Regions from separate parts of the Undibacterium sp. FW305-107 genome, predicted to be linked through region 2. Evidence: predicted binding sites of a transcription regulator. Region 2 holds the regulator's gene; each other region holds the start of a gene.
What was found. The regulator sigma-54, encoded in region 2, starts transcription at its own class of promoters, with help from an activator protein. The targets are predictions, from matches to a motif close to TGGCANGNAANCTGCTTT.
Positions count from the first base shown of each region.

Region 1: AC3WQT_RS13700 (urease subunit gamma) is a predicted target of sigma-54. The motif match lies at 2,826-2,843, and genes of this name have one in related genera.
Region 3: AC3WQT_RS17655 (pilin) is a predicted target of sigma-54. The motif match lies at 4,478-4,495, and genes of this name have one in related genera.

Region 1 is NZ_JBYTAV010000005.1:429,420-439,878, forward strand. Features, by position in the region: gene ureE (urease accessory protein UreE) at 1-390, opposite strand, end outside; gene ureC (urease subunit alpha) at 394-2,091, opposite strand; gene AC3WQT_RS13695 (urease subunit beta) at 2,088-2,393, opposite strand; gene AC3WQT_RS13700 (urease subunit gamma) at 2,403-2,705, opposite strand; gene AC3WQT_RS13705 (RNA polymerase sigma factor) at 2,995-3,597, shown strand; gene AC3WQT_RS13710 (hypothetical protein) at 3,606-4,100, shown strand; gene AC3WQT_RS13715 (hypothetical protein) at 4,167-5,378, shown strand; gene AC3WQT_RS13720 (threonine ammonia-lyase) at 5,774-6,847, shown strand; gene AC3WQT_RS13725 (VTT domain-containing protein) at 7,026-7,970, shown strand; gene AC3WQT_RS13730 (LysR family transcriptional regulator) at 7,975-8,871, opposite strand; gene AC3WQT_RS13735 (NAD(P)H-binding protein) at 8,971-10,038, shown strand; gene AC3WQT_RS13740 (urease accessory protein UreD) at 9,982-10,459, opposite strand, start outside.
Region 2 is NZ_JBYTAV010000007.1:215,241-225,699, reverse strand. Features, by position in the region: gene AC3WQT_RS17090 (KpsF/GutQ family sugar-phosphate isomerase) at 1-869, shown strand, start outside; gene AC3WQT_RS17085 (KdsC family phosphatase) at 869-1,411, shown strand; gene lptC (LPS export ABC transporter periplasmic protein LptC) at 1,408-2,052, shown strand; gene lptA (lipopolysaccharide transport periplasmic protein LptA) at 2,052-2,636, shown strand; gene lptB (LPS export ABC transporter ATP-binding protein) at 2,638-3,393, shown strand; gene AC3WQT_RS17065 (RNA polymerase factor sigma-54) at 3,405-4,895, shown strand; gene hpf (ribosome hibernation-promoting factor, HPF/YfiA family) at 5,003-5,350, shown strand; gene AC3WQT_RS17055 (enoyl-CoA hydratase/isomerase family protein) at 5,993-7,087, shown strand; gene AC3WQT_RS17050 (alpha/beta hydrolase family protein) at 7,557-8,279, opposite strand; gene AC3WQT_RS17045 (ABC transporter ATP-binding protein) at 8,636-9,364, opposite strand; gene AC3WQT_RS17040 (branched-chain amino acid ABC transporter ATP-binding protein/permease) at 9,375-10,459, opposite strand, start outside.
Region 3 is NZ_JBYTAV010000007.1:346,855-357,313, reverse strand. Features, by position in the region: gene AC3WQT_RS17675 (tetratricopeptide repeat protein) at 1-706, opposite strand, end outside; gene AC3WQT_RS17670 (pilin) at 901-1,362, shown strand; gene AC3WQT_RS17665 (pilin) at 2,350-2,811, opposite strand; gene AC3WQT_RS17660 (pilin) at 2,967-3,434, opposite strand; gene AC3WQT_RS17655 (pilin) at 3,965-4,432, opposite strand; gene AC3WQT_RS17650 (pilin) at 4,928-5,395, opposite strand; gene AC3WQT_RS17645 (FHA domain-containing protein) at 5,835-6,443, opposite strand; gene AC3WQT_RS17640 (Stp1/IreP family PP2C-type Ser/Thr phosphatase) at 6,473-7,279, opposite strand; gene sucD (succinate--CoA ligase subunit alpha) at 7,745-8,626, opposite strand; gene sucC (ADP-forming succinate--CoA ligase subunit beta) at 8,645-9,829, opposite strand; gene AC3WQT_RS17625 (DUF2889 domain-containing protein) at 9,861-10,445, opposite strand.

The sequences.
Region 1 (10,459 bases), on a different contig from region 2:
ACTGGCCTGCTCTTCAGTGACGACTGCGCCCAGCCCTTGCAGCATTTCCTTCAGCACCGGGTCTTTGCGTATGCGCAAAAAACCGTCACCGACCTGCGCCTGGGTATGCCGGTTGCCAAGGTGGAAGGCACAGCGCAATAAGTTAAAGGCGGTATCACATTCCACTTTGTAGGTTGGCTCAGCAGCGGCAATGACTTCAATTACGCGACCATCATTGCCCAGCATCAGGTCACCATGGCGCATGACTGTGCCGCGCACGGTGAACACGGCCACATCTTCACCACTAGCCAGAGTAGCGCGCAAACGGCTTTTTTCACGTAACTCATACGGCAAAATCAGTTGCCCGGCGATGCTGTCGGCAGTCTCTATCTTTGTTTGTAATGTCAGCATTGTTTAAAATAAGAAATAACGTTGGGCCATGGGCAGGATTTTTGCCGGTTCACATACCAGCAGTTCACCATCGGCACGGACTTCATAAGTTTCGGAATCGACTTCCATTTTCGGCGTCAGGCTATTGTGTATCATGTCCTTCTTACGAACATGGCGCGTATTCTTGACAGCGATCAGGGTCTTGTTCAGCTTCAGTTGTTCTGCAAGACCGGCATCCAGCCCTGCCTGAGAGACAAAGGTAAACGACTTTTTCAGCCCGCCACCAAAGGCACCAAACATCATGCGGTAATGCACAGGCTGTGGTGTCGGTATCGAGGCATTCGGATCACCCATCTGGGCTGCGGCGATCATGCCGCCCTTGATGATCATTGATGGTTTAACACCAAAGAAAGCAGGCTTCCACAAGACGATGTCAGCAATCTTGCCGACTTCCAGCGAGCCTACTGCATGGGCAATGCCATGGGTCAGCGCCGGATTGATCGTGTATTTGGCAATATAGCGTTTGACGCGAAAGTTATCGTGACGTGCATTGTCTTCTGCCAGCGAGCCACGCTGTTGCTTCATCTTGTCTGCCGTTTGCCAGGTACGCATGATGACTTCGCCGACACGGCCCATGGCCTGAGAATCGGAAGACATCATCGAGATGGCGCCAATATCATGCAGGATATCTTCAGCCGCTATGGTTTCGCGCCGTATGCGTGATTCGGCAAAGGCAATGTCTTCGGCAATTGCTGGGTCAAGATGGTGGCAGACCATGAGCATGTCGAGATGCTCATCCAGGGTATTGACGGTATAAGGCCGGGTAGGATTGGTAGAAGATGGAAGTACGTTCGCTTCACCCACCGCCGCAATAATATCCGGCGCATGACCACCACCCGCACCTTCGGTGTGGAAGGTGTGGATAGTCCTGTCCTTGAATGCCGCCAGGGTGTGCTCCAGGAAGCCACCTTCATTCAGAGTATCGCTATGGATGGCTACCTGCACATCCATATTGTCTGCCACGGTCAGGCAATTATCGATGGCTTGTGGTGTCGTGCCCCAGTCTTCATGCAGCTTCAAGCCTATGGCACCTGCTCTGATCTGCTCTTCCAGCGGTAAAGGCAGGCTGACATTGCCCTTGCCCATAAAACCCAGGTTCATGGGAAAAGCATCTGCCGCCATCAGCATGGAATGCAAATGCCAGGGGCCAGGAGTACAGGTGGTTGCCGCCGTCCCGGTTGCCGGGCCGGTGCCGCCACCCAGCATGGTGGTAACGCCGCTCATCAATGCTTCTTCAATCTGCTGCGGACAAATGAAGTGGATATGCGAATCGATGCCACCAGCGGTCACGATCTTGCCCTCACCGGCAATGATCTCGGTCGCGCCGCCAATTGCCATGTCAACGCCGGACTGTATGTCAGGATTGCCAGCCTTGCCTATGCAGGCAATCAAACCATTTTTAATGCCAATGTCTGCTTTGACGATACCCCAGTGATCAATAATGACCGCATTGGTGATGACCGTATCCATGACTTCTGCATGCGGCCTTTGCGACTGGCCCATGCCATCGCGTATCACCTTGCCACCACCAAATTTCACCTCTTCACCATAGATGGCAAAGTCTTTCTCGATTTCTATGAATAGATTGGTATCTGCCAGACGGATGCGGTCACCCGTAGTTGGCCCGAACATTTCAGCATAGGCATGACGTGAAATTTTCATAGCGCCCCCATGACTTTACCGCTGAAACCATAGACTTTCCTATCACCCGCCAGGGCCACCAGTTCTACGCTACGCTGCTGCCCCGGTTCAAAACGTATAGCCGTGCCAGCAGCAATATTAAGGCGCATGCCGTAGGCCTGTTGACGGTCAAATTGCAGGGACGGATTGGTTTCAAAAAAATGAAAATGTGAGCCCACCTGTATCGGCCTGTCACCGCTATTGGCCACAGGAATGCTGACGACTGCACGACCCACATTCAGTTCTATGTCCCCATCCTCTATCAGGATTTCGCCTGGTATCATGGTTTTCTCCTAAGGAATGGGGTTGTGAACGGTAACCAGCTTGCTGCCGTCCGGAAAAGTCGCTTCGACCTGGATATCAGGAATCATTTCCGGCACACCTTCCATGACATCGGCACGGCTGAGTATTTGCGCACCTTCCGACATCAGTTCAGCCACCGTCCTGCCATCGCGTGCACCTTCCATGATGGCGGCGGTGATCAGGGCGACTGCTTCCGGGTAATTCAGCTTCAGGCCGCGCGCCTTGCGTCTTTCTGCCAGCAAGGCAGCGGTAAAAATCAGCAACTTATCTTTTTCTCTAGGTGTCAGATCCATATCTTCTTTCGCTTATTGTCTGCACTATCACCAAACTTATTATTTATCGCCATTTACAAAATAACAAGCAAGTCCACTAAGGTGACAGGCCAGCCCTCTAAAAACATTATAAAAAGCAACACAGCAAGTTTCGAACCAAGGGCAAATAACCTGGATTACCGGAATGCGCACCAAACAAAGGCAAGACCTCACCAAGTTAGTGCATTTCATATAAATGCAGATAGCGCGAAAATATTTGGAACTTTTGATGCCCCTGGGAGTAATACCTTAAAACAGCCAACAAATAAACGTGGATAACCAAGAGACAGATTCCAGCTTGCTGACACAAATGCGCGACGGTGATGTTGCTGCATTTCAACGTCTGTACCAGCGCCACCAGGGACCTATCTACCGCTATGCCCTGATGCGTTGCGGTCAGAGTGCACTGGCAGCGGACGTGGTGCAGGATGTTTTCATGGGATTGCTGAGCAAGTCTTACCGTTATGACGCGGGCCTGGGCAGTTTGCAGAATTTTCTGTTTGGTGTAGCAAGGAATTTATTGCTGAAACAGGACCAGGCAGAACGCCGCCGCCAGCCATTACCAGGTTATAGCGAAGAAGATGGAGAAGAAGTCTTGATGAGTGAAACGACAGAACCGGCGGATGTCATCTTCCATCAGCAAATGACTGAACATGTGCGGCAGGCAGTCTCGGTACTGCGCCCTCATTATCGTGACGTGATTATTTTGTATGAATTGCAGGAACTGTCGTACGCAGAGATAGCCGTGATTTGCGACATAGATATAGGAACAGTTCGCTCTCGCCTGTCACGGGCGCGGGCAGCGATACTGCAATACAGCGAAAGACTGGGCTGGCGACCCGACGCAGCGACAAAAACCGGAACACAAAGATGAAAGACCTTATGAATACCCCACAGGACGCCAGCAATGGAGATGCCTTGCTGGATCAGCAGTTCAGCCTTTTGCGCAAAGATTTGCAGGAGCTGAATACGCCAATGGCTATAGAGCAGACTTTATTGCAAGCTTTTGCCAAACAACAGGCCAAGGATAAAAAGCAGGCACGCAGCAAACGCCTGCGCCCGTGGCTGGCAGGTTTGTTGACACTGGGTGGCAGCCTTGGTCTGGTCATGCTGACGGTCGTGTTTCCAGTATCGCAGCATCAATTGACGCCGGACAGTACCACTGTTTCAACTACAGAGCTTCCTCCTTTCGTCGCCCTGGTACCGCTGGAGCGCCTCAATAACGAAACGCCAAGCATGCTGGAAGCAGAAGTCCCGGCTGCCTGGCTCGCCAGCCTGGGCATGCCAGTATCTCCGGAAATAGCCGGTGACATGGTGCAGGCACAAATGCTGGTCGCTGCCGATGGTGAGCCATTAGCCATGCGACTCCTGAAATAAGCAATAAGCTACTCAATAACAAAGCAGCATAGAAAGACAAAAATGACACACAGAAAAGGACGCATCATGAAAACCAAACTGCCACTCTTCATATTGTTAAGCTCTGCCTGGGCAATGGCACATGCCAATAATACAGACGGTGACACTGCAAACCCAGCCGAAGAAAAACCTGTGCGTCGCCACGTGGAAATCATACAAGTGCCTGCAGTACCACCGCTGCCGCCCATGCCACCGATGCCCTCAATGTCACCTATGCCACCAATGCTGGCACTGGCAGACATACCCGACTCAAAAAACATCAACAAAATCGTGTCTGACGCCATGAGTCAGGCATTTGTTAGCATGCAAGGCATGCACAGTATCCGGTCAATAAAAAATGCGCCATACAGCGCAGAAATTGTCACCGAGAAAACCCAGACCCTGGCCGATGGCAACCAGATCAGCAACAAAACCACCAGCCTGAACTACAGGGATGCAGCTGGCCGCACCCGTCAGGAGATGCGCGATAGCAAGGGCAATGTTCAGCACATCGTCATCGTTGATCCGGTTGAAAACCTGCGCTACATACTCATGCCAGAAAAAAAGACAGCAACAAAAATGCATATGGGTAAAGACCTGGATGAAAAAATGGCGAGTGCCAGAGAGAAGCTTGATGCCGCCAAAGAAAAGCTGGACAAGCTGAAACAGGAAGGCAAAACAGTCAGCGTAGAAACCCAGCGCAATGGTGACGAAGTCATCGTCAAGCGTATAGAACGCAAAACCAGCGGCGACAAGGCAGAAGGCAACAAAGATGTGCGCGAAGAAGTTCAGGTCAGAGTCATCCGTGCTGGCAACGCCAGCGACATGCCCGCACTGCATACCAGTCTGAGTTCTACGTCAGGCAATTTCACCAGCCTCATGGCCCTGAGTCCCATGTCGATGGCATTCGTAGACAATCGCTGGACAGCCAAAGGCAATACCAAAGACTTGGGTAGCCGTGATATTGATGGGGTACGCGCAGAAGGAAAAATGCGCTCCTACCAAATCCCTGCTGGTGAAGTCGGCAATAAAAATCCGATTACCGTCACTTCAGAAAGCTGGTATTCACCAGAACTGCAAATGACCGTCTATGCAAAACAGACGGACCCACGTACAGGTGAATGGAATTACAAGCTGAATAATTTGAAACGCACTGAACCGGCGGCGAATTTATTTGCCGTCCCTGAAGGGTATGCAGTGAAAGAAATACCTGCTGCACCAAAAATCATCGTGGAAAGACGCGAAGAAAAGAAACCCTGATCCCTCTGACCAGCCGGGCCGTTTTTTTGCAAGGCTTGTGAGCGGACAGGGCCAGGATTCCCGACCTGCCCTGCCGCTCTTTTTTAAAGTTACTTGCCAATATTCCCGGGATTGGTTATAGTTTTTCCATGCACGCAATTACTCATCCCCTGCTGAGCACGAACTTATGCGCAACTAATGCCGCATCTGCTGTCGTGCACGCGATTGCGCTGCCTGCTGTTTCCATCTGCGACATTTCCATTATTCGAATTATTCCGGGTCGTTAAGCTACGGCGTATGCCGGTGCCTGGCGGCCCTTCAGCTCATCCTATTCTGATGTCCTGAGCGCTATTGCTATCACTATTGCGCTCACACTCTCTCTGATTTTTTTTTGCTGATTTTATTCTGGAGTTTTTATGTCCCATGTCGCCACAGACAGGCTTTTGCACGCCCCTACGTCCTGGTCATCCACCTTATTAAATGCAGATTTTCCTTATCCCTCACTGGCAGATATCCGCAAGACTGCTGCCAGATTATCGCAGCAAGTTTTGCATACCCCTGTCTGGCACTGGCAAACCGGGTCTGCTCTGGACAAGCTGGAGCCTGATACTGAAGTCTGGCTCAAGCTGGAATTGTTCCAAAAAACCGGCACGTTCAAACTGCGCGGGGCTTTGAATTGCATATCTGCGCTGGATGCAGATGCGCGTGAGCGTGGCGTGGTCGCTGTCAGTGCAGGCAATCATGCGATGGCGGTTGCCTATGCGGCCAAACTGGCGGGCGTCTCTTGCAAAGTGGTGTTGCCACGTCACGCGAGCCCTACCCGTATCAAGGCTTGCCGACAAGATGGTGCTGAAGTGATACTGGAAGCGGACATGCATAAGGCATTCGCACTGGGTCAGCATATCGTTGAAGAAGAACAGCGCACCATGATCCATCCTTATGACGGCCCGTTGACTGCACTGGGTACAGCGACGGTGGGGCTGGAACTGATGCAGCAAGTAGTGCAACTGGATGCCGTGATCGTGCCTATCGGTGGTGGCGGTTTATGTGGCGGCATTGCTTCTGCCGTCAAACAACTGGCACCGCATTGTGCCGTCTATGGAGTTGAACCCTATGGCGCAGATGCCATGTACCGCAGTTTCCAGTCTGGTCAGCCAGAGAAGTTAAAGGAAGTCGACAGCATAGCCGACAGCCTGTGCGCGCCTTATGCAATGGAATATAGTTTCAGGGTATGCCAGCGCTTTGTGGACGAGATTGTCAGGGTCAGTGACGATGAAATCTGTACAGCCATGTCGGACTTGTATCACGACGTCAAGCTGGTGGCTGAACCTGCTGCCGCGGTTGCCACAGCAGGCTTGTTTGGCCCATTGCGTCAAAGACTTGCAGGTAAACGTGTGGCTGTAATTGTTTGCGGCTCGAATGTAGACCCAGCCAGATATGCAGAATTGCTTACCAGGGCCGGATCATCAGCACATGGACTGGCCGCCTGATCTGGGAACCTCGGATACAGTTGGAAAGCGGCTGCTCAGTTTGCAACAGGCATCATACGTATGATATGCAAAGCCTCGCAATGCCCTACAATAGGGGTTCACTCAGGCATAAACATAGACGGATTTTACATTTCCCGCTCTGTGCCTGTTCACTGCATGATTATTAATGGAATTGCATATGCAACAAGGCTGGCTGACAGATTTTTTTCGCCAAAACGATAGTTTGATGGTGTTTGTCAACGTCCTGTTGCAGCAACTGGGCTTGCCTGTGCCAGCAGTACCGACCATGATGTTCAATGCCAGCCAGGCCACACAGTCCGGGCAATTGCTGGTTTTGTTGATGGCAGCAGTAGGCGCTTCGCTGATTGCCGACCTGATCTGGTATCAGGCTGGCAAGAAATTTGGCTACAGCGTGCTGAAGTTTTTATGCAAGATGTCAATCAACCCTGGTTCTTGTGTGAATCAGACAGAAGCAAGGTTTCATCGCTGGGGTGTTTGGTCGCTGGTGGTAGGCAAATTCATCCCCGGCTTTTCTACCGTGGCACCGCCGGTAGCCGGTGCTTTGGGTATGCCGCGTACATCATTCATGCTGGCTTCTGCTGCAGGTGCCGCTTTATGGGCGGGCTTGGCTCTGTTGGCCGGTTTTGCCTTGCAGGCGCAAATTGAAGCTGGCCTGGTATTTTTGTCGGCACAGGGCATACGTATCGCGGCCATCTTCATTGGCCTGGTATTGAGCTGGCTGGCCTGGAAATTCTGGCAAAAGAAACGCTTTGAAAAGCTCGCGTCCATTCCTCACTTCAGCGCAACCGAAATGTCGGATACATTGAAAACCAGTACCCTGCCCCATATCATCGATTTGCGCAGCCCGGCGTTGATTGCAGAAACTGGCACCATACCCCATGCCATGGTCAGCGAGGTCAAGCAGGTTGGCAATGCTGCCCAACAATGGCCACTGCATGAAATGATCATCACCATATGCGCCTGCCCTGGCGATGCAGGTGCTGTACACGCTGCCCATACGCTGAGACAGTTGGGTTTTAAAGATGTCAGGCCTTTTGCGGGCGGCTTTGATGCATGGCAGGAATTATCTGCCCAGCACCCACATTTACTTGTCAAGGCCTAGTAGATTACGCCTTTTGCAGCAATGCCTGTAGCTCCTTGACCAGATGATCAAAGGTAACCCGGTAGCGCTGGCTGGACCGTAAATCTTCGTGCATGACTACCCATACTGGAAAGTCAATTTGAAATTCATCTGCCAGCACGCGTTGCAGATGAGTATGCTGCTGGGCCAAGCCAAGCTGGCAAATGCCTATGCCATAGCCTTTGCGTATGGCAGAAAACTGCACCAGATCACTATCCGCACGCAAGGCAAAGGCCGCGCGCTGTATCTGCGGATAGCGTTTTTGCAAAGCCCTGATATAGGGGAATTCCCGGTCAAAGCCTATCAGGCTGTGGTCTTTCAACGCGTCCATGTCAGCGGGCATACCGTGGCGAGTCAGATAATCTGCATGAGCAAAAAAGCCGAGACTGATTATCCCGGTACGACGCGCAATCAATGCATCCTGCAAGGGCTCGGTATTGCGTATGGCAATGTCTGCATCACGTTTGAGCAAATCCTGGGTATGGTTGGATATTTGTAATTCTATGCTCAGTTCAGGATAGCCTTGCCGCAAACCTGCCAGCATGCCTGGCAATATCTCTACCCCCATGACTTCTGATGCGGTAACACGCACGGTGCCTCTTACCTCATTTGCTTCTGCTGACACGCTGCGCAGCAAGGCACTTTCAGTTGCCCGCAAGCTTTCTGCATAAGGTTTCATTGCCAGCGCTGCAATGGTCGGTGACAGACCAGATTGATTGCGCACAAACAAACTCGTGCCCAAGGCCTGCTCCAATGCCTCGATATGCCGCCCTACTGTAGGCTGCGTCAAACCCAGGGCACGGGCAGCGCCTGATAACGAGCCTTCTTCCAGCACCGCCAGGGCGGTACGGTAGTAGTCCCAGTGGATATTTTTGTCATCCATACAGAAATGTATATCACCTATGCAGTTTTAGAGAATTGTATATAGCTTGGCAAAGATACACAATGGCTACATCAACTACCCCATTAAAGGAGAATCAACATGAATCAGCAAGTACAAAACAATACACAGACTAATATGCAAGCCAACAAGCAAGCCCTCGTATTGGGTGCAACTGGTGGCGTAGGTGGTGAAGTGGCGCGCTTGCTGATGCAGCGCGGCTGGCAGGTCACTACCCTGCACCGCAACCCTGATCAAGTGAAAGATAAAACGGCAGCGCATATCTGGATGAAAGGTGATGTCATGGTGCAAGACGATGTGGTGCAAGCTGCAGCCGGAAAATCTGTCATCGTCCACGCAGTCAACCCACCTGGATACCGCGACTGGGAAAAACTGGTGCTGCCTATGATAGATAACACCATCGCAGCAGCCCAGGCCAGTGGTGCACGCATACTGCTGCCAGGCACTGTTTATAACTACGGCCCCGATGCCTTCCCGCTGATTGCAGAAAACGCGTCACAGTTCCCCATCACCAAGAAAGGGAAAATCCGGGTAGAGCTGGAACACCGCCTGCGTCTGGCTGCCAGCAAGGGTATCAAATCCCTCATCGTCAGGGCTGGTGATTTCTTTGGCCCCAAAGCTGCCAACAACTGGTTTTCACAAGGTCTGGTAACACCAGGCAAGCCTGTGAGTGTAGTGCGCTACCCTGGCAGTGCTGGCGTTGGTCATCAATGGGCATACTTGCCTGACGTGGCGGAAACCATGGTGCGTTTGCTGGAGCGTGAAAAAGAACTCGGTAATTTCGCCCGCTTCCATATGGAAGGCCACTGGGATCATGACGGCAAGCAAATGGTCGCCGCAATTGGCCGCGTCACTGCCCAGCCGACATTGAAGGCAAGCTGGTTCCCATGGCCGGTGTTCGCTCTGCTGGCACCTTTCCAGCAAACCTTCAAGGAAATGCTGGAGATGCGCTACCTGTGGCGTACGGAAGTCAAAATGTCGAACCAGGCTTTGGTAGACTTTTTGGGTGAAGAGCCACGCACACCGCTGGATGTGGCAGTTCGCTCCAGTCTGGCAGGTCTGGGTTGCATCAAGCGTAATGCTGGCTACGAATCAAGTGTTCCAGATGCGCGGAATTTTGGCATCACACCCAATCACGACAGGGCGTAAATGCTGCCACACCAATTGCATCCAAAAGCGGGCAACTTCGCTGGAGTTGCCCAGGTAACGCGCAACAACGACAGACTTCATTTGCGTGACACCGCACAGGGCATCCGCTTCACGCTCAGACAAAAAGGCCGATGTTTGTTCACGCAAAGTCTGCAATTGTTCGCCAGACAGCATGGCACCAGAAGCCAGTACCATCGCCGACACTGATTTACCATTCAAACCCAGCGGGCTTTGCATGGCAGGGCTGCCACCTTGCAAACTGCCCTGTTCATGCCAGATCATCTTGTCTTCACGATAGATGCTGCAATGCTGCTTGATCCTGCCGCTGTCATAGGTTTCGCCAGAGGCAGTGCGGCCAAAACAGAAAATATCAGCAGCAATCAGCCTCGCGTCTGCCGCCAGGTGTATGGTCTGGTGCAAA
Region 2 (10,459 bases):
CTGTCAGCATGTTGTTGGCATGCCACGGTCGGGTCGTGGTTTCTGGCATAGGCAAGTCTGGTCATATTGCGCGCAAGATTGCGGCGACCTTTGCGTCTACCGGCACCCCATCGTTTTTTGTCCATCCGGCTGAGGCTGCGCATGGCGACCTGGGCATGGTGACACCGCAGGATGTATTTATCGCCATCTCTTATTCTGGCGAAGCATCTGAACTGATGTCCATCCTGCCCATCATCAAGCGCCTGGGTGTCAAGCTGATCGCCATGACGGGCAACCCGGAATCCAGTCTGGGTAAGCTGGCAGATATACATTTGAACCTGCACGTGGACAAAGAAGCCTGCCCGCTCAATCTGGCACCAACCGCCAGCACTACGGTGACGCTAGCGCTGGGTGATGCCCTGGCTGTGGCGGTACTGGATGCACGCGGCTTTCGTGAAGAAGACTTTGCCCGCTCCCACCCCGGTGGCTCGCTGGGCCGCCGTTTGCTGACCCATGTCAGGGATGTCATGCGTGTTGAAGAAGCCATACCGCAAGTCGGCCCGGAAACCAGCCTGAAAACTGCACTGCTCGAAATTACCAAAAAAGGCATGGCGATGACTGCCGTGGTGGATGAGCACCAGCATGTACTGGGCATTTTCACCGATGGCGACTTGCGTCGCCTGATGGACGGCACGCGTGACTTTACCCAGTTGCGCATAGCCGATGTCATGAATCATGCGCCGCGTCGCATACGTCCTGAACAATTGGCGGTAGAAGCTGTCGAAGTCATGGAAACTTACCGCATCAACCAGTTGCTGGTCGCTGACGACAGCGGCAAGCTGGTGGGTGCCTTGCATATACATGACCTGACCAGGGCCAAGGTGATTTGATGGACATAGAAATAGCAACAGAAAAGGCCATAACAGCGGCCAGTAAGATCAGACTCATGATCTTTGATGTGGACGGTATTCTGACCGACGGCAGCCTGTATTTTGGCCCCGAAGGTGAAATGATGAAGTGCTTTAATGTGCTGGACGGGCAAGGTATCAAACTCTTGCAACAGGCAGGCATCATCACGGCCATCATCAGCGCAAGACAATCGGCCATCGTCAGCAAGCGTGCTGCTGATCTTGGCATCAGCCACGTCAGCCAGGGCGTCCATGACAAGAAGAGTGCATTCCTGGGACTGCTGGAGAGGCTGGATATTCCCGCACAAGAATGCGGCTTTATCGGTGACGACGTGATTGATTTGCCGATACTGACCAGGGTCGGCTTTGCAGCCAGCGTACCGAATGCCCATGCCGAAGTACAACAGCGCGTGCCATACATCACCAAGGCCAATGGCGGCCAGGGTGCAGCGCGCGAAGTCTGCGACTTCATCCTGCGCGCCCAGGGTAAATATGAACAGGCTTTACAAGCATATCTGACATGAAACCCCAAATGACCATAGACCGCTTCCGCATCTGGCTGGCCGTGATCCTGCTGGGCGTGATCACCATGGGCACCATCTGGGTCATGGAAGTCATACGCCGTCATGCCGATGATGAGCAAAACCGCAGTTCGGCCAGATCAGCACCTGATTACTATGTGGAGAAATTCAATTTCATCCGTCTGTCAAATAATGGCAAGGCCAATTACCACATCACCGGCGACAGCCTCGTGCATTTGCCACGTACCGACAATATAGAAATCAAGCACCCGCAGATCAATAGTTTTGACCAGGACAGGCCGCCCCTGCATCTGCGTGCTGACCTGGCTGTAGTGTCACAAAAATCATCACTGGTCACACCCAGGCGCGAACATGACGAAGTCCATCTGCATGACAATGTCAGTATGGAAAGACCTGAGGGTCTGAGTTCACAGTTCGTGCGCGTGGAGTCAGATTATCTTTTGCTATTGCCGGATGATGATATCGTGAAAACCGATAAACCCATTTCGGTCACGACGGGAAAACTAAGCTCTACAGCAACAGGCATGATTGCCAATAATTCTACTCAAAGCCTGGCGATGCTGAGCAAGGTCCACATTCAACTCAAGAAGCGTGAACCGGCTCCCAAAGCCAGCACAAAATAATGAAGAAAGCGAATATGCGTATGATCAATACACCATTCAGCGTCGCCCGCTTATTGGGCCTGGCCTTTCTGAGCCTGGCCTGCGTTTCTGCCCATGCAGAAAAAGCCGACAGTAATAAAGAGACCATCATCGAAGCCGGTTACGGCGAGAGTGATGGCAAGACCAGTGTGCGCAGATTGTCCAAGGGTGTCTCTTTGGTACGTGGCACACTCAACGTCAAGGCAGAAAATGCCGTGGTTACTGAAGCGCCTAATGGTGACCAGTTCGTCGTCCTCACCGGTGGCAGCAACCGCAAGGTCACCTTCCGCCAGAAACGTGATGGCGGCCCGGACCTGTGGGTGGATGGTGAGGCTGACCGCGCTGAATACAATCAGAGTACAGAAATCGTCAAGTTCATTTCCAAGGCCAAGGTGCGCTACCTGGAAGGTAAACGGGTCACCCAGGAACAGGAAGGCGAATACCTGTCTTACGACAGCAAAAATGACTTTTTCATCGGCACCAATTCGACCAGTGGCCAGCATGTGGATGGCTCTGGCAGCCTGAAAATCATCTTGCAACCAAAACCAGAAAAACAGGCTAATTAAGATGACAGCACAGTCCAGCAGCACCTTGCTCGTCAAGGGCCTGCAAAAGCGCTATGGCGCGCGCCAGGTGGTGCGCGATGTTTCCCTGCTATTGAAAAGTGGCGAGGTAGTGGGTTTGCTGGGGCCGAATGGCGCAGGCAAGACCACCTCGTTTTACATGATCGTGGGCCTGGTGCCTTCCGACGCCGGGGATATCACGATTGATGACGTGAATATCTCGCAACTGCCTATCCATGAGCGTGCAGTACTGGGTCTGTCTTACCTGCCCCAGGAAGCTTCGGTATTCCGTAAACTGACGGTGGAAGACAATATCCGCGCCGTACTCGAATTGCAAAAAGACAGTGAAGGCAAATATCTCGGTGCCAAGAAAATTGAGCAAAGGCTCAATGCCCTGCTGGCAGATTTGCAGATAGAAAAGATACGTGAAAGCCAAGCACTATCACTCTCAGGTGGTGAACGCCGTCGTGTCGAAATTGCCCGCGCGCTGGCGACCAACCCACGCTTTGTCTTGCTGGATGAACCCTTTGCCGGCGTTGACCCGATTGCCGTCATCGAAATTCAACGCATTGTGCGCTTCCTCAAGGAACGCGGCATCGGTGTGCTGATCACCGACCATAATGTGCGCGAGACCCTGGGCATCTGCGATCACGCCTATATCATCAACCAGGGTGCGGTACTTGCCAGTGGCAAGCCTGACGACATCATACAAAATGAATCTGTACGTCGCGTTTATCTCGGAGAACACTTCCGGATGTGACGGGAATCATCATGAAACAAAGCCTGCAACTACGTACCTCACAACATCTGGCCCTGACGCCGCAATTGCAGCAATCAATACGATTATTGCAGTTATCGACTTTGGAATTGCATCAGGAGCTGGAGACGCTGCTGACCGATAACCCCATGCTGGAACGCGTCGATGATCCGCTCGATCACGCCGTGCGCCTGCTGGCAGACGGTGCCATCAATACCAGCAGCACCTCTGCCGATGCTGGCATGGAAGCACCCGCAGCAAGAGACGACAGCGACAAGTCTGCAGAACCTGCGGCGGCTGATGCTGAAACCGTCATCAGCAATGACAGCACCACCTCCAGTGAAGAAGACTGGGGTTTTGATGACGTGCAGCATGGCAGCAAGTCTGGCGATGATGAAGATGGCCGCCCACAACTGGGCGCAGCCCATGTCACCCTGCGTGAACACCTGCTGGAACAGATGCGCCTGAACCTGCGCGAGCCGCGTGACCGAGCCCTGGTCGAGCTGATGATAGATGCGCTTGACAGCAACGGTTACCTGACTGAAACCTTGGATGAAATACATGCCAGTTTGCCACTGGAATTGTTCGTAGAACCAGAAGAACTGGCTTTTGCCCTGAACATGCTGCAGAGCTTTGACCCTGCCGGTGTTGGTGCGCGCAGCCCTTCAGAATGCCTGGCACTGCAAATCAGGCGCTTGCCCAAGATTGCTTTTGTCACGCGCAGGCTGGCGTTGCAAATTGTTGAAACGCAACTGAGTTTATTTGCGCAAAGAGATTTCACAAAACTCAAGAAAATACTCGACTGTGATGACGAAGATTTGCGCGATGCACAAACGGTCATCCGTATGTGCAAACCCAGACCCGGCATCGCTTTTGCTGCCGATGAATCTGACTATGTTGTACCAGACGTCATCGTCAGAAAATCCGGTAACGGCTGGCAAGTCATGCTGAATCAGGATGTCATGCCCAGGCTGCGGGTAAGCAGTATGTATGCCAACATCATGAAGCAAAATCGCGGCGAGGCAGGCATGGGTGCGCAACTACAGGAAGCACGCTGGCTCATCAAGAATATGCGGCAACGCTTCGAGACCATATTGCGCGTTGCACAAGCGATAGTCGAAAGGCAACGCAATTTTTTCACGCACGGTGCTGTTGCCATGCGCCCCCTTGTTTTGCGCGAAATTGCTGATACACTAGGATTACACGAGAGCACTATCTCACGTGTAACAACCCAAAAATACATGTTGACCCCACATGGCATGTTTGAGTTGAAGTACTTTTTCGGCAGCCATGTCGCGACGGAAACAGGGGGTGAAGCATCTTCCACCGCGATACGTGCACTCATCAAGCAGCTGATAGGAGCAGAAGACCAGAAAAGCCCACTCTCTGATAGCAAAATTGCAGACATGCTGGGTGAACAGGGCATGGTAATTGCCCGACGGACAGTTGCCAAATACCGTGAAGCCCTCAAAATCCCCCCAGTGAGTTTGCGTAAATCTTTGTAAGCAGTCCTTGTAATCACGGTTTGAATTGCTATATATGATTTAGCTCAAGGCAAATAAATGCCAGGAGCTTATCGTTACAGCAAGTAACATCACTATAGGAGCACAGTATGAATCTCACCATCAGTGGACACCACGTCGAAGTAACTCCTGCAATTCGTGAATATGTACATACCAAACTAGAACGTATCAGGCGGCATTTCGACCAGGTCATTGATATCGCCGTCATCCTGACGGTGGACAAGCTCCGGGAAAAGGAAAAACGACACAAAGCCGACATTAATTTGCATATCAGCGGTAAAGATATCCACGTTGAAAGTCTGGCGCATGATCTGTATGCGGCCATTGATGCACTGGTAGACAAACTGGATCGCCAGGTCATCAAGCATAAAGATAAAATGCAAGACCATCAGCACGACGCCATCAAGCACATACCTGATCCGGCATCGGCTTCATAAGACCCCAGTCCTTACCCGAACAGGGTTGTGGACATCCAAAACAAGGACGCTAGAAAGCGTCCTTTTTGTTGGGCGAATGGTTTTGATGTTGATAATTTACATCATCATTCGCTGAATTACTCTGCGACAATCCGTACACATAATAACCGTCATTCCAGCGTGCTTTTAGCTGGAATCCAGCGGCGTTCGTTATATGCCGTGGCTCTTGTTGCAAGTGGCACTTTGACTAAAACGTTTACCCTCCGTGGATACAAGCCGGGTCTCGGCCCGGCAGCCGAAATACTTTCTTTGCGTCGCCAAAGAACGTATTCAAAGAAAGGCGACCCAGGCGTCGTCGCCCCCTGAAGGGGGGGTTCCCGTTTGTGCTGTACAAAAAATGGGAAGGCCCGAAACTCGCTTCGCTCAAACAGCGGTCCTTCTTAATCCATTTTCTGTACAGCACAAACGGCGTCGACACATGGGAACTGCTAACGTCAAAAACAACAGCAACATCAAACCCAAAGTCAAACCCAAAGTCAAACCCAACAGCAACGAGCATGCAGTCCTTACGCTATTTCCTCATAAGCATAGACACCCCGTGACGACCAAGCCTGACAAAGTTAAAATAGCAGCTTCATCCCCTACCCTGCATAGTCAACCACCATGAGCGAATTTGTACTTACCTCCGTCAAGAACAATATAGGCTACATCACCCTCGACAGACCCAAAGCATTGAACTCGCTGTCTCTCGATATGGTAAGAGCGCTGACGACGACCTTGCTGGCCTGGCAGGATGATCAGAATGTGCGTGCGGTGTTTATCCATAGCAGCAGCGAGAAGGCATTTTGTGCTGGTGGTGATATCCGTTTTTTCTATGATGTGGGTACAGCCACACCCAAAGGTGACTCAGCCTTGCTGGAAGATTTTTTCACTGAAGAATATGCCTTAAACCATTTAATTCATTTCTATCCAAAACCCTATATCGCGCTGATGAATGGCGTGGTCATGGGTGGTGGCATGGGTATTGCGCAAGCAGGTGAAGACTGTCGTTTGCGCATCGTCACGGAGCGTACCAAGATGGCGATGCCGGAAGTGAATATTGGTCTTTTCCCTGATGTGGGCGGCGGTTATTTCCTGTCGCGTACTGATGGTGAAATTGGTACTTACCTGGGATTGACTGGTGAAATCATCACCGCTGCGGATGCCATTTATGCAGGGCTGGCGGATGTCTATATTCCCACAACTGAAATACCTGCACTGATGAATTTGCTCAGTGAAAGTACGGCCACAGACTTGCATCTGGTAATACGCGATTTTGCTGCGACTTTTGCAGACCAGGCAAAACCGGACACCAGCAAACTGGCTGCACAACACGCCATCATCAACGACATTTTCGCAGGCGATAGCGTTACTGCGATCTGTGAAAAACTACAACAAGACAACAGCGACTTCGCCCAGCAGACCCTGGCCACCATGCAAAAGCGTTCACCACTACTGATGTCAGTCACACTGGAACAACTGCGCCGCAGTAAAGGCATGACAGTATCGGCCTGCCTGCGCATGGAAAGAAACATGGTACGTCATTGCTTCAAGCATGGCGAAGTGCTGGAAGGTGTGCGAGCCCTGGTGGTAGACAAAGACAATACACCACGCTGGTCACCTGCGACATTGGCTGAAGTGACGACGGAACAAGTGACAGGATTCTTTGCTGAAGCCTGGCCTGCTCATGCGCATCCTTTGCGGTATTTGGAAGCTTGAGTTGAAAGACTGACTGATCAGAGTTTGATCAATCGTATATCTAAAAATTAGATCAAGGTCGTATTGACGTTGATTTTGACTTTGGGGTTGTTTTTGACTTTCTGCAGTTCCCATGTGTCGACGCCGTTTGTGCAGTACAGAAAATGGATCAAGAAATGCCCGTGTTTGAGTGTAGCGAGTTTCGGGCATTTCCCATTTTTTGTACTGCACAAACGGGCACCCCGCAGGGGCGACGACGCTGGGTCGCATTTCTTTGAATTCTTTCTTTGGCGACGCAAAGAAAGAATTTCGGCTGCCGGGCCGAGACCCGGCTTGGTTCTACGAAGGGCAATCGCTTTAGTCAAAGTGCAATATTCAACAAACAACACGGCATACCACGAACGCCGCTAGATTCCTGCCTACGCAGGAATGACGTGAATAAGATTGCCATAAAATCCAAGGCTGAGCAGCCTGTTATGCATATCTGCAATCACTTCAACTCAAACGCCTTCTTATCCCCCTTAAACCATCCAGCCAACCCCGCAATAAACTCCTGCGCCCCATTCCTCCTCGCAGTCTTCAAACCATGACTGGCACCTGGAAATTCCACGAACTGAAAATCTTTTTCCGGATGCTTCAAAAAGTAATCCCGCAAGGCATGTCCTGATTCTATCGGCACACTCTCATCCTTCTCACCCATTGCTGCCACCATTGGAATATCCAGGCTTGCGTACACAATCAAAGGATCAGAAAACAGATGTCCAGACCAATACGCATAAGGATGTCCAAAGAACTCTTTCCTGAGATTCTTGTCATCTTTCCTGATCTCAGCATACACATGCAAAAAATAATCGCGTGAAAATGGATTGGCATAAGGTTCCACGCCGTGGTCTGCAAAGATCAAAAATTCTTCACTCTGCGGCAAACCACCACTTCCTGCGGTCGCCAGCCAGCCTATTTTATTACTGTCCCTGGCAATATAAGGAGCGACAGCTCCGCCTTCAGAAAAGCCCAAGACTGCAATAGAGCGTACAGGCATTTTTTGAAGCTCAGGCTGCAGCGCCAAGAACTTCAAATGATCTGACAATCGTTGATCGAGCTTATCTTCCGCCTGGAATTCTGCGGAGCACTTGCTGCCATCGGCATTTTTGGCAACGCCAGGTTTTTCCAGGTAATAGACATTTACCGTTCCGGGATAGCGTTCAAAAAACATGGGCAAACGAACTGCAAAATCATCGCATCCTGAACCGCTGACCAGCAATACAGGATGGCCATGTGTTGTCGCAGCCGGATCAGATAAATGATAATAGCGCCTTTGCTTGCCATCGATTTTTATGCTGTGTTCTTGCAGAACAGGTGCCGCCATCGTGGAAGCACAAAAGAGTGTGATGGAAGCCAGAACGATATGACGGATGTGCGAAGAAAAGGAATTGATGTGCATGGGAATGCTTGGTTTTCTTAAAATGAATCAAGAAAATATCACAGCCCTGCCAGCATTGCGAAAAAAATAAAAATGGGGAGCAAGCTCCCCATTCCCTGAACGTGCATAAACTTGCGTAGGCAATACTATCAGTGCTGCGCACCACCACCCAAATAAGCCGCCTTGACTGCCGGATCATTCTGCAAACTGGCCGCCGCACCATGCACGGATATCCTGCCATTTTCCAGCACATAACCATAGTCAGCCACTGCCAGTGCCGCTGCCGCAAATTGCTCCACCAGCAGCATGGTCGTGCCCTGCTCTTTCAAACGCACGATGATGCGGAAAACTTCATCGACCAGGATAGGTGCCAGGCCCATTGATGGCTCGTCCAGCAAAACCACATCGGGATTGAGCATGACAGCCCTTGCCATCGCCAGCATCTGTTGCTCACCGCCAGACAAAGTACCAGCCAGCTGGTTCTTGCGTTCTTTCAAGCGCGGGAACAATTCCATGGCTTTTTGCAGATCACTTTCTATATCGCCACGTGGCCGGCTACGGGTGAAACGCGGGAAGGCACCGAGCAAGAGATTGTCTGTCACCGACATGGTGGCAAACACACGCCTGCCTTCTGGCGAATGTGCCAGGCCTGCCCTGGCGATCTTGTGGGAATCAAGGCCAGTGACATCCTTGCCCGCCAGCGTGACCGTGCCTTCGCGCGGCTTGAGCATGCCGGAAATCGCGCGCATGGTGGTGGTCTTGCCAGCACCGTTGGAACCGATAAGGGTGACAACTTTACCCTTGGGCACTTCCATGGAAATGCCATGCAAGACTTCGACCTTGCCATAGGCTGCATGCAGATTTGAAATAGTTAACATTGCTCTCTCCTTATGCAGCTGCGACTTCAGTGGCATCAGCTACGCTGCCACCCAGATAGGCTTCAATCACTTTGGGGTCGGCCTGTACGGCTGCCGGTTTACCTTCTGCAATTTTCTGACCGAAATCCAGTACAGTCACAGTATCGCAAATCGACATGACCACATCCATATGGTGCTCGATGAGGATGATGGTGATACCGTGTTCGCGTATCTTGCGGATGATGGCGATCAGGTCTTTGATGTCAGGTGCAGTCAAACCAGCAGCAGGCTCATCCAGCAGCAACAATTGCGGATTGAGACCCAGTGCGCGGCCTATCTCCAGCAGGCGTTGTTTGCCGTAGGGCAGATTGCGCGCTTCCTCATTGGCCAGGTCAGCCAGGCCAACAAATTGCAGGATGCTGGCAGCACGTTCTCTCGCCAGCCGTTCTTCGCGCAGATAGCGTGGTGTATGCAGCATGGCGTCACCCACATTACTGCGGAAGGTACTGTGCAAGCCAACCAGGATATTTTCTGTCGCCGTCATCTCGCCAAACAACTGCACGTTCTGGAAAGTGCGCGCCACACCACCCAGGGCAATTGCCGAAGGCGTGCTGCCGGAGATGACTTTACCGGCAAATTCCACTACACCGTCAGTAGGCTGATAAATACCGGTCAGCACATTCATCATGGTACTTTTACCGGAACCGTTAGGACCGATCAAACCATGCACCGTACCTTTGTTAATTTGCAGATCAACCTGGTTCAGTGCTTTCAAGCCACCGAATTGCATGAGAATTTTTCTGCCTGTCAGCAGGACACCCATGCGGGCATCACTGGCATTGACGATGGCATTGCCAGCATTGGTCTCGGCGCTTTCTGCATTGATGATGAGATGCTGCTGACCCTTACCCAGCAAGCTGTTGACGAAGCCGACGATACCATCTTGCAGGTAGTACACGACAAACAAGGTCATCAAACCAAAGATGGTCAGACGCCAGTCGGTAATGTTTTCCAGCTTGTACGAGAACAAGGCCATGGCGACAGTCGCGCCAACTGGCACGATAAGTTCCCTGGCTGTCTTGCGTTGTTTGGCAATGGCTACGCCACCGGCAACTA
Region 3 (10,459 bases), 130 kb from region 2:
GGATGCGCAGGGCCTGCTGGTATTGCTCCTTTGCCTGGGCGAATTGCCCTTTTGCCTGATAAATCACGCCCAGATTACAATACGCAGCGAAATGCTGTGGGTTGGCTGCAATGGTGAGCTGATATTGCTCTATTGCCTCCTCCCACAAATCATGTTGTTGCAGCAATGTCCCCAGATTGAAATGCGCATGACTGAAACCCGGCTTGAGCTCAAGCACTTTTTGATAAGCAGAACGTGCCTCGTCAGGCTTGCCCAATGAGGTCAGCGTAACGGCTAGATTGAAATAGGCAAGATGGTTTGCTGGCTGCAACTTTATTACATGTTCATAGCATACCAGCGCCCCGTCAAACTGCCCGATTACATCTAGCGTCAGGCCAAGATTGAGCTCTGCCTCAGGGAAATCTGTTTGTATCTGCAAGGCGCGTCGATAGTGAATTTCAGCTTTGCCATAGTCTTGCTGATCATAGAAAACATCACCCAGCTTGTTATTCAAGTTTGCATCATCTGGCTGTTCTTCCAGGACCTGCTGGTAATAGCGAGCGGCATCACTAAGCTTTCCATCACGGTAGCTACGCTCAGCCAAATCAGAAAGACTGGGAACTGCGTCCTCATGCACATCACTGGCGTTGGCAAGCTTTCCAGAGGCATCTTTCGCAGGAGCCGTATTACTCGTTGATGAAAATTGCTTCTTTAACCAATTCAGCATTACTTACCCTTAACATTGTTTTTCCTTGGGTGCAACAAGGTGAAGAATTGTAAATCCTATCTGCAAAAAAGCGTCAAAAAGTTGCGCCTGCCCTTCACTACTCCTAGCATAGCAATAATAAAACTCGTGTGGTTTGGCACAGAATTTGCTGAATACCCTTAACCACACTGTTCCTGGTTGTAAAGGAGAGAAAAATGCAACACAATTTTGTCAAACTGCAGCGCGGCTTCACGCTCATAGAGTTAATGATCGTCGTTGCTATCATAGGTATTCTGGCTGCGATTGCCATACCTCAATATTCAGACTATGTATCACGCACAAGAGCTGCAGGTGCCATATCAGAACTCAATAGTCTGAAAAAAGAAATGTCCATTTGCTTCCAGAATGAGAGTGCCTGGACCAATTGCACAGCCATGGGTAGTAATTCCATCCCGACCGTAGTTACATCCAAGTTTTTGCCTGGTGCACCTCCCGCTATTTCGGCTACTGGCGTGATTACTCAGGCTGCGACAGGTGCGACAACCAGCGCAGGCGTACCTTTGAGTGTTATTTTGACACCGTCAACATTGCCGAATCAAGCTAATCTGATCTGGGCCAATACAGGTACCATTTGCGATCCTGTCCGTGGCATGAAGCCTGGTCAAGGTGCTTGCTGATTATTGTCATTAGAACTCATTTCATAAATAGGGTGAGATGCGTTTGCCTCATAACATGTGCTGGCAAAGGTAAAGCAGGGGTTTCGTGCGGCATGCTGCACGCCTGCGTACGATGTGCGCTTGCAAGCGCACATGCGCCCTGCAAGGGGACGAGGCAGTCAATAGCGGTGCTATTGATCACGAGTCGAATTATCAAAACCTGCAGACCAGTACGCGTTATGAGGCAAACCCTTAGTGAACTGACGATTTGGGCGCATTGCAGCGCGTAGTGTGTCACCCCCTCCCTCGCCAAGGCACCAGCCTTAGCTTCACAGGGTACACACCTCATGCCTTGCACTGCATCCCAAATCGTCTTGTTCGCACTCATCCTATTTATGAAATGAGTTCTACTATTCGGCATACTGGCTCAACACATTGAGTGTGATGGGTTGAAAAGTCACTTACCTTACTTGTCAGCAGTCAGTCACGCCTACCAAAACTAAAAAAGACAAATACTGACCTTGAGAAATAGACTCTCAAATCTCTTGAGTAATTGCAAACCATGCTTGCATGTATATGATTAGCTCTGTTTTTTAATTCAGAAATTTGCCAGTATCAGGCCAATTCTTCAGTAATTAGTTCATGCATGGTCACTGCCGAGACTACCTGAAATTAAAAAAACAAATTGAACTCCAAAGGTTAATGAATAGCTTTTGGAGTTTTTTCATTTACGAACACTGAGGTAGTTCAAGGCAGCTGTCAAACAAGAATAATTGTGTGATAAGCAGCTCATGGATTTTCCTGGCACAAGACCATTTAAGGCTATTTTGCTGAACGACTACACCAAAAACTTCATCGCGATACTAAAACCAGAATTTTCCTGCCTCAATCAATACGGATGTGTCGAAAACCTCGAGCCAAATTCTTCGCTGTATCCATAAACGCATATAGCAAACGGTTCAGCACAGAACTCTTGCGTTCACTCTTATCCGTGAAATGAGAGACTGATCAGCATCCGCCCTGGCCTGCTTTCAAGCCACGGACGGGATCACAGATAGTGCCAGAAGCAGTCCACAACATATTCGCCTGACCAGACAAAGTCGACGGCGTCAGTGTTACAGACAAAGCGGTGCCTGCACTGGTTGTCGCACCCGTAGTCGCTTGAGTAATAGCGCCCGTACCCGCGATAGCCGGAGCTGCCCCTGTCAGAAATTTGGATGTAACAACAGTGGGTATTCCATTGCTCCCCATGCTTGTACAACCTGTCCACGTCCCGTCAGTTTGAAAACAGAGTGACATTGCTGTCTTCAAGCTATGCAATTCGGCAATCGCGCCTGCTGCCCTGGTACGGGATGTATAGTCGCTGTACTGAGGCAAGGCAATCGAGGCCAGAATACCAATAATAGCCACAACGATCATCAACTCGATGAGGGTGAATCCTTTTTCCAGTTTTTTCAATTGGGATCTCATATTGCTTCTTTGTCTTTGATCATTTGCTTATCATACCCTGACAACATATCTAGTGGGCAACTTGAATTCTCAATGCAAAAGAAGCAAAATTATATTAAAAAAAGCCCGGGTCAGTTTGAACTGAACCCGGGCTTTTTTAAGAATCACTGATGTGATTATGGGCAACCGCCTTGACCGCTTTTCAAGCCGCGAACTGGATCGCAGATTGTGCCTGATGTTGTCCACAGCATATTTGCCTGACCAGACAATGTAGATGGTGTCAGTACGGCACCCAGAGCTACACCAGCACTGGTTGTAGCACCCGTTGCAGCTTGAGTGATAACGCCAGTACCAGCAGTGATAGCAGGAGCAGCTGTTGTCAGGAACTTGGAAGTAACTACAGTAGGGATAGCATTAGAGCCCATTGTTGTACAGTTAGTCCATGCACCTTCGTTTTGGAAGCAGATAGACATGGCAGATTTCAGGCTGTCCAGCTCTGCAATCGCGCCAGCTGCACGCGTACGGGATGTGTAATCAGAATACTGAGGAATAGCGATCGCAGCCAAGATACCGATAATTGCAACAACAATCATCAATTCGATCAGTGTAAAGCCGCGTTGCAACTTTTGAGGTATAGTTTTCATGAGAAACTCCTAAAAAAAAATTAACATGAGGTACTACAACGAAAAAATATGCAGAATTTATGCCAGCAATGACTTGAAATAACAGCAAAAATAAAATTGCTGAATGGTTTCTTCAGTTCAGGATTGGTAAACAGCTGGCGATGCTGCTAATTAGCGACATCTGTTTGATAATGCTAATCACTTTTTTATTGAAATGCAAGAATCAACCAGCTTAGAACGCTGGGCGCAGCACTTGTCCCTTGCTCACAGAGGAAAACTGCCATCGTTGCTACGGTGACTTCGCAGTAACTCAAACTCGTTGCGCTATGAAAAATGGCCTGGTAAAAAATTCTACCAGGCATTGAAGGCATTACTTAATTAACGCCAATATCGTTGGCATACTGAAAAGAGACCTTAGCGTTACAAGCTAATGGTCGTCTCAATTCGATCAGTGTAAGCAGTGCGACTATTTAAATATAATTTCACATCCATTCATAAAAAAAGCCCGGAGGTCACTTCGCTCCGGGCTTTTTTAAAAATCACTGATGTGATTATGGGCAACCGCCTTGACCACTTTTCAGACCGCGAACTGGATCGCAAATTGTGCTGGATGTTGTCCACAGCATATTTGCCTGACCGGACAATGTAGATGGTGTCAGTATGGCACCCAGGGCTACGCCAGCACTGGTTGTAGCACCCGTTGCAGCTTGAGTGATAACGCCAGTACCAGCAGTGATAACAGGAGCAGCTGTTGTCAGGAATTTGGAAGTAACTACAGTAGGGATAGCATTAGAGCCCATTGTTGTGCAGCCAGTCCATGTACCTGTGGTTTGGAAGCAAATAGCCATTGCAGATTTCAGGCTGTCCAGCTCTGCAATCGCACCAGCCGCACGCGTACGGGATGTGTAATCAGAATACTGGGGAATAGCGATCGCAGCCAAGATACCGATAATTGCAACAACAATCATCAATTCGATCAATGTGAAGCCGCGTTGCAACTTTTGGGGCATAGCTTTCATGAACAACTCCTATAAAAAAATAACATGGGATCCTAAAGCAAAAAAAATGCAAGATCTATGCCAGTAGTGATTTAACAAAAACAAAAATAACTGCTGAACGGCATTCTTTATTTCAGAAGTGGTCAACAGTCGGCGATACTGCCAATCAAGAGCATCATTTTTTTGATGCAATCGGCATCTTGTTGACCTACAAAATTCAACCAACTTTGAGCGCCTGACACATCACTTTCCCTGCTCGCAGAGAAAACTACTGCCATCTCTCAATTTTATTACCCTATGGGAAATGGCTGGATAGAAAATTCCACCAGACATTGAAGGCATTACCTTAATGAACGGCTATATCGTTGGCATACTGAAAAGAGGCCTTAGCGTTACAAGCTAGTGGTCGTCTCAATTCGATCGATGTAAGCAGCACGACCATTTAAATATAATTTCACATCCATTCATAAACAAAAAAGCCCGGCAAACCGGGCTTTTTTGAAATCACTGATGTGATTATGGGCAACCGCCTTGACCGCTTTTCAGACCACGAACTGGATCGCAGATTGTGCTGGATGTTGTCCACAGCATATTTGCCTGACCAGACAATGTAGATGGTGTCAATACTGCACCCAGGGCTACGCCAGCACTGGTTGTAGCGCCAGTTGCAGCTTGAGTGATAACGCCAGTACCAGCAGTGATAGCAGGAGCAGCTGTTGTCAGGAACTTGGAAGTAACTACAGTAGGGATAGCATTAGAGCCCATTGTTGTACAGTTAGTCCATGCACCTTCGTTTTGGAAGCAGATAGACATGGCAGATTTCAAGCTGTCCAACTCTGCAATCGCGCCAGCAGCACGAGTACGGGATGTGTAATCAGAATACTGAGGGATTGCGATCGCAGCCAAGATACCGATAATTGCAACAACAATCATCAATTCGATCAGTGTAAAGCCGCGTTGCAGCTGTTTAGGGATAGCTTTCATTATGAACTCCAGGAAAAAGTTGAAATCAGGAACTACGCTTCACATGTAGCAATCACCGTGCCAGTTTTTGTTTACTGGGCAACTACGCATTTTCTTATGCGGAAATCGTAAGTTTCATGAATCATCGGACAAGAAGTGACGAAATGCGTCAATAGTTGACATTTTATCCATGCTAATATTTGTCAATGTTTGTGTCAGATCACAAAGACGACTGACAAGTCTGTCAGTCATGTAAAAAATTGTTTCAAGACTTGATACAAATTTGAAAAGAATATTTCTTGGCGCCAGAACTACGTTGCACACGTGTGCACGCAAATGCACTTGGACAGGGCTGACAATAATTACTGCTCAGAAAATAGTAGCGCGGAAAATCAGGTCGTGAGACTTGAGCTATCCCTGCCGCATAAACGCTGGCAGGGATCAGGGATATAGCATCTGATTAATAGAAAATCACGGCCATTTTTGTCCCTGCCAGCTCTATCATGTCTGCATGCTTGAGGGTGTGTGGTTTGTCCTTGATGGACTGGGTATTGACTGTGGCCGATGCACTGCCTTCTACCTGGGCGATGACATAGTCCTTGCCCTGCTGGGTAATAGCAATAACCTGGGTGCCAGGGCTGCCTATTGTTGTAACAGCCTTGATCAGGTTGAGTTCCTTACCTGAATTAGGGCCGGTCATGACCTTGATCTTGGCCCTGGGCTTATCGACAGAAGCCGGTTGCACCTGGCCTGGCTCAGGTACAAAAGTCTGCTTGCCTGACTCTTCTACCTGAAACCGCAGTTTGTATTTACCGATGTCGATGACATCATCATGCTGCAACAGGTGTTTTTTGACAGGCTGTGCATTCACCATGGTGCCGTTAGTGCTACCAAGATCAAGTACAAAAGAACCATTGGAAGAGGTATCTATCGCGGCATGCTGACCGCTGACCGTCAGGTGATCGATGACAATATCATTACTAGGGCGCCGACCTACCGTGAGGCGTGATTTACTGATAGTGATTTCTTGCTGAACCAAACCATTAAAGGTGACGATAATTTTCGCCATAAATCTCTCATCAATTCATAACCCCCGACCTACCGGGTAAATGTTCTTTGCAGCCAGGACTTGTTTTCTTCGTTGACCAGGCGGAACAGGACAACTGAAATATTATCCAGCCCCCCCCTGTCCTTGGCACCATCGATCAGCGCTTCGGCACAACGGTCAAGGTCAGACTCGTACTGTCTGATCAAGGATTGGATTTCATCATGCCCAAGCATATCGGTCAATCCATCTGAGCACATCAGATACAAATCTTCTTCTTCAGTATGGTGCGTATGCAACTCCGTGTGCACCTCAGCCAGTGTACCGACCGCCCTGGTAATCAGATTCTTAATAGAAGAATAACGTGCTTCTTCTTCAGTAACCAGTCCGGCATTAATTTGCTCCTGCAGCACGGAATGATCCTGCGTCAGGCGTGTCAATACGCCTGAGCGATAGCGATAAGCACGGGAATCCCCGACGTGCGCCAGCAGGAGCTTATCTTGCAAACAACATGCCACCACCACCGTGGTACCCATGCCTGCGCATTCTGGATTGGTTTGCGCCGTATACAAGACGTTGCGATTAGCCAGCTCGACCGACTCGGTGATCCAGCGCGCCATCGCCAATGGCCTTGGCCCCATGGATGGAAACCAGATGGCATCCATCTTGCTACATAAATATTCAGCGATGATTTGGGCGGTCATGGCGCTGGCGACTTCGCCCGCGTTATATCCCCCCATGCCATCAGCCAGGACCGCACAGCCATAGTCGGCACAAACGATGATGGCATCTTCGTTGTGCGACCTGACTAAGCCCGTATCAGATAGGGCAGCAAATGTTAATACGCGCTGGTATGGCATCAATAAACGCTGGGATAAATCCTGGAGTGAATAAATTTATATTAATTAGATAAGATTTTGAAGTTATCTTATATTCGGATTATCTTAATGAGAGCTTAAGCAAAACAACCAGTCTTACTTTGCAAACCCGCCTTTGGTGCGACTATGCGACTGCGCGACCGTATTTTAAAAATACTGCCGCTTGGGAGTTGCCTGATAATTTTGCGTAAATCCTCTTCTTCTGTCTCTACCTATATTTTTTAAATTTGTTCTCTGACCTGGCCCTTCACAAATTATTTACACAATAAGCTAAATAATCAGTTAAGCCAAACATACACAATTTAATAGCCAATGGCTACGTATGTTTAAGCTTAACATTAAGGAAATCTATTTGCACGGATATCCACAAGAAACCCAGGCATAAATAAAAAAGAGTCGCAAAATTTGCGACTCTTTTTCTTGCTAAGCAGCTTTACAGCGCTTAACTTACAGCATGGCTTTCAACAAACGCGCCATTTCTGACGGGTTTTTAGTGGCCTTGATGCCGCATTCTTCCATGATGTCGAGCTTGGCTTGTGCCGTATCAGCACCACCAGAGATCAGCGCGCCTGCATGGCCCATGCGCTTGCCCGGAGGCGCAGTCACACCGGCGATGAAGCCAACAACCGGCTTCTTCATGTTGTCGCGTACCCAGTAAGAAGCATTCGCTTCATCAGGGCCACCGATTTCACCGATCATGATGACAGCATCAGTATCTGGATCATCATTGAACATCTTCATGATGTCGATGTGTTTCAGACCATTGATAGGGTCGCCACCAATACCAACAGCAGAAGACTGACCCAGACCCAGCGCAGTCAGTTGACCCACTGCTTCATAAGTCAGAGTACCGGAACGGGACACCACGCCGATACGACCTTTACGGTGGATATGGCCTGGCATGATACCGATCTTGATTTCGTCTGGTGTAATCAGACCTGGGCAGTTAGGGCCGAGCAATTTTGTTTTGCTGCCGGCTTTAGCCATGCGGTCTTTCAACATCATCATGTCACGGACAGGGATGCCTTCAGTGATGCAAATTGCCAGGTCCAGGTCAGCTTCTACGGCTTCCCAGATGGCAGCGGCTGCGCCTGCTGGTGGAACATAGATAACGGAAACTGTCGCGCCAGTAGCAGCTTTAGCTTCTGTCACGTTAGCAAAAATCGGGATGCCTTCGAAATCTTCGCCAGCTTTTTTCGGGTTCACGCCAGCGACGAAACAGTTTTTACCGTTTGCGTAATCGCGGCACATGCGAGTATGGAACTGGCCAGTTTTGCCAGTGATACCTTGGGTGATGACTTTAGTGTCTTTATTGATCAGGATGGACATATCTGTTCCTTGCGATTATTAAGCTTGAGCTGCAGCAGCTGCAACAACCTTCTGTGCTGCTTCTTCCATCGTGTCAGCCGCGATGATAGGCAGGCCAGAGTCAGCCAGCATCTTCTTGCCGATGTCTTCGTTAGTACCCTTCATACGCACAACCAGTGGTACTTGCAGGGAAACTGCCTTGGATGCAGTGATCACGCCTTCAGCGATCACGTCACAACGCATGATGCCGCCGAAAATGTTGACCAGGATGGCTTTCAGGCCTGGGTTTTTCAACATGATCTTGAAGGCTTCTGTCACTTTTTCTGCCGTCGCGCCACCACCTACGTCGAGGAAGTTGGCTGGTTCGCCGCCGAACAGTTTGATGGTATCCATCGTTGCCATCGCCAGACCAGCACCGTTGACCAGGCAACCGATATTGCCGTCGAGGGAGATGTAAGCCAGGTCAAATTTGGACGCTTCGATTTCAGCCGGATCTTCCTCATCCAGATCGCGGTAAGCCACGATTTCTGGTTGACGGAACAATGCATTCGCGTCGAAGTTGAATTTCGCATCCAGTGCAATAACCTTGCCGGAGCCAGTCAGGATCAAAGGATTGATCTCAGCCAGGGAGCAGTCAGTTTCCATGAAGGCTTTGTACAAACCTTGCAACTGTACACGCGCGTCAGCGATAGAGCCTTCTGGCACACCGATTTTGCGGGAAATGTCATCCGCTTCAGCATCTTGCAAGCCAGCAGTCGGATCGATTGCCAGGTTGTGAATCAGTTCTGGATGTTTTTCTGCTACTTCTTCAATATCCATACCGCCTTCGCTGGAGGCCATCAAGACCACGCGCTGGCTGATACGGTCAGTGACCATACTGACATACAGTTCTTTTTTGATGTCCGCGCCTTCTTCGATCAACAGGCGACGAACCTTTTGACCTTCAGTACTGGTCTGATGCGTGACCAGTTGCATGCCCAGAATCGCGTCAGCGTATTCACGCACTTGTTCCAGGGATTTAGCGACTTTCACGCCACCACCCTTGCCACGGCCACCGGCGTGTATCTGTGCTTTGACAACCCAGACTGGTCCGCCCAGCGTTTCAGCCGCTTTGACAGCTTCGTCAACAGACAGGCATGGAATACCGCGTGGTACTGTCACTCCGAATTTGCGGAGGATTTCTTTACCCTGATACTCATGAATTTTCATACGACTTCCCTTCAGACACTGAGGTATAAATAATTAAACAAACAAACTAGCTGGGTGATTTCACGTCAGGCGATGCTTTTGCCCAACGCGGGTAATATTGAACAACCGCCGGCCCATCAGTACGAAGGGCGTGACAGCGATCAAGTTGAAAAGGTTGTTGAGCCTGCTGGCCACGGTCAGTCGCGCCGTCGCGAGTATCAATCACATCCCCGGCAAAAGCCTGGACTGCCGCCGTCGGCAGGATTTGCGCCATTTCGGTCAAATGGGTGCAACCATGCACACCAGACATGCGTTCTTTCACGCCCTGGCGAAATTGCCTGAGTAAATTCAGGCCGATGAGTTTCTTGTAATCAGGGGTGATAACTTCGCAGTAACCTGGATAAGGGACTGCATCAGAAGACGCTTCTACATCAACGATGGTCAATTGCAAATCGATGGTAATGCGCAGGCTGAGGTCATGCAGCGCGCTGCCATTGGGGCGCACGCCAGATGCGAGGGTGATATCGCGGGGCTTATAGTCAGTGATACGGGCGTCAAGATCCCACAATCCATCATCGCGCGCGAACGCTTCGATCTGGATAGTACGCGTATGCTTCAGGGCGCGTCGGTTGATTGACGAAGATAAGGGCATCATGCCTGCTGGCG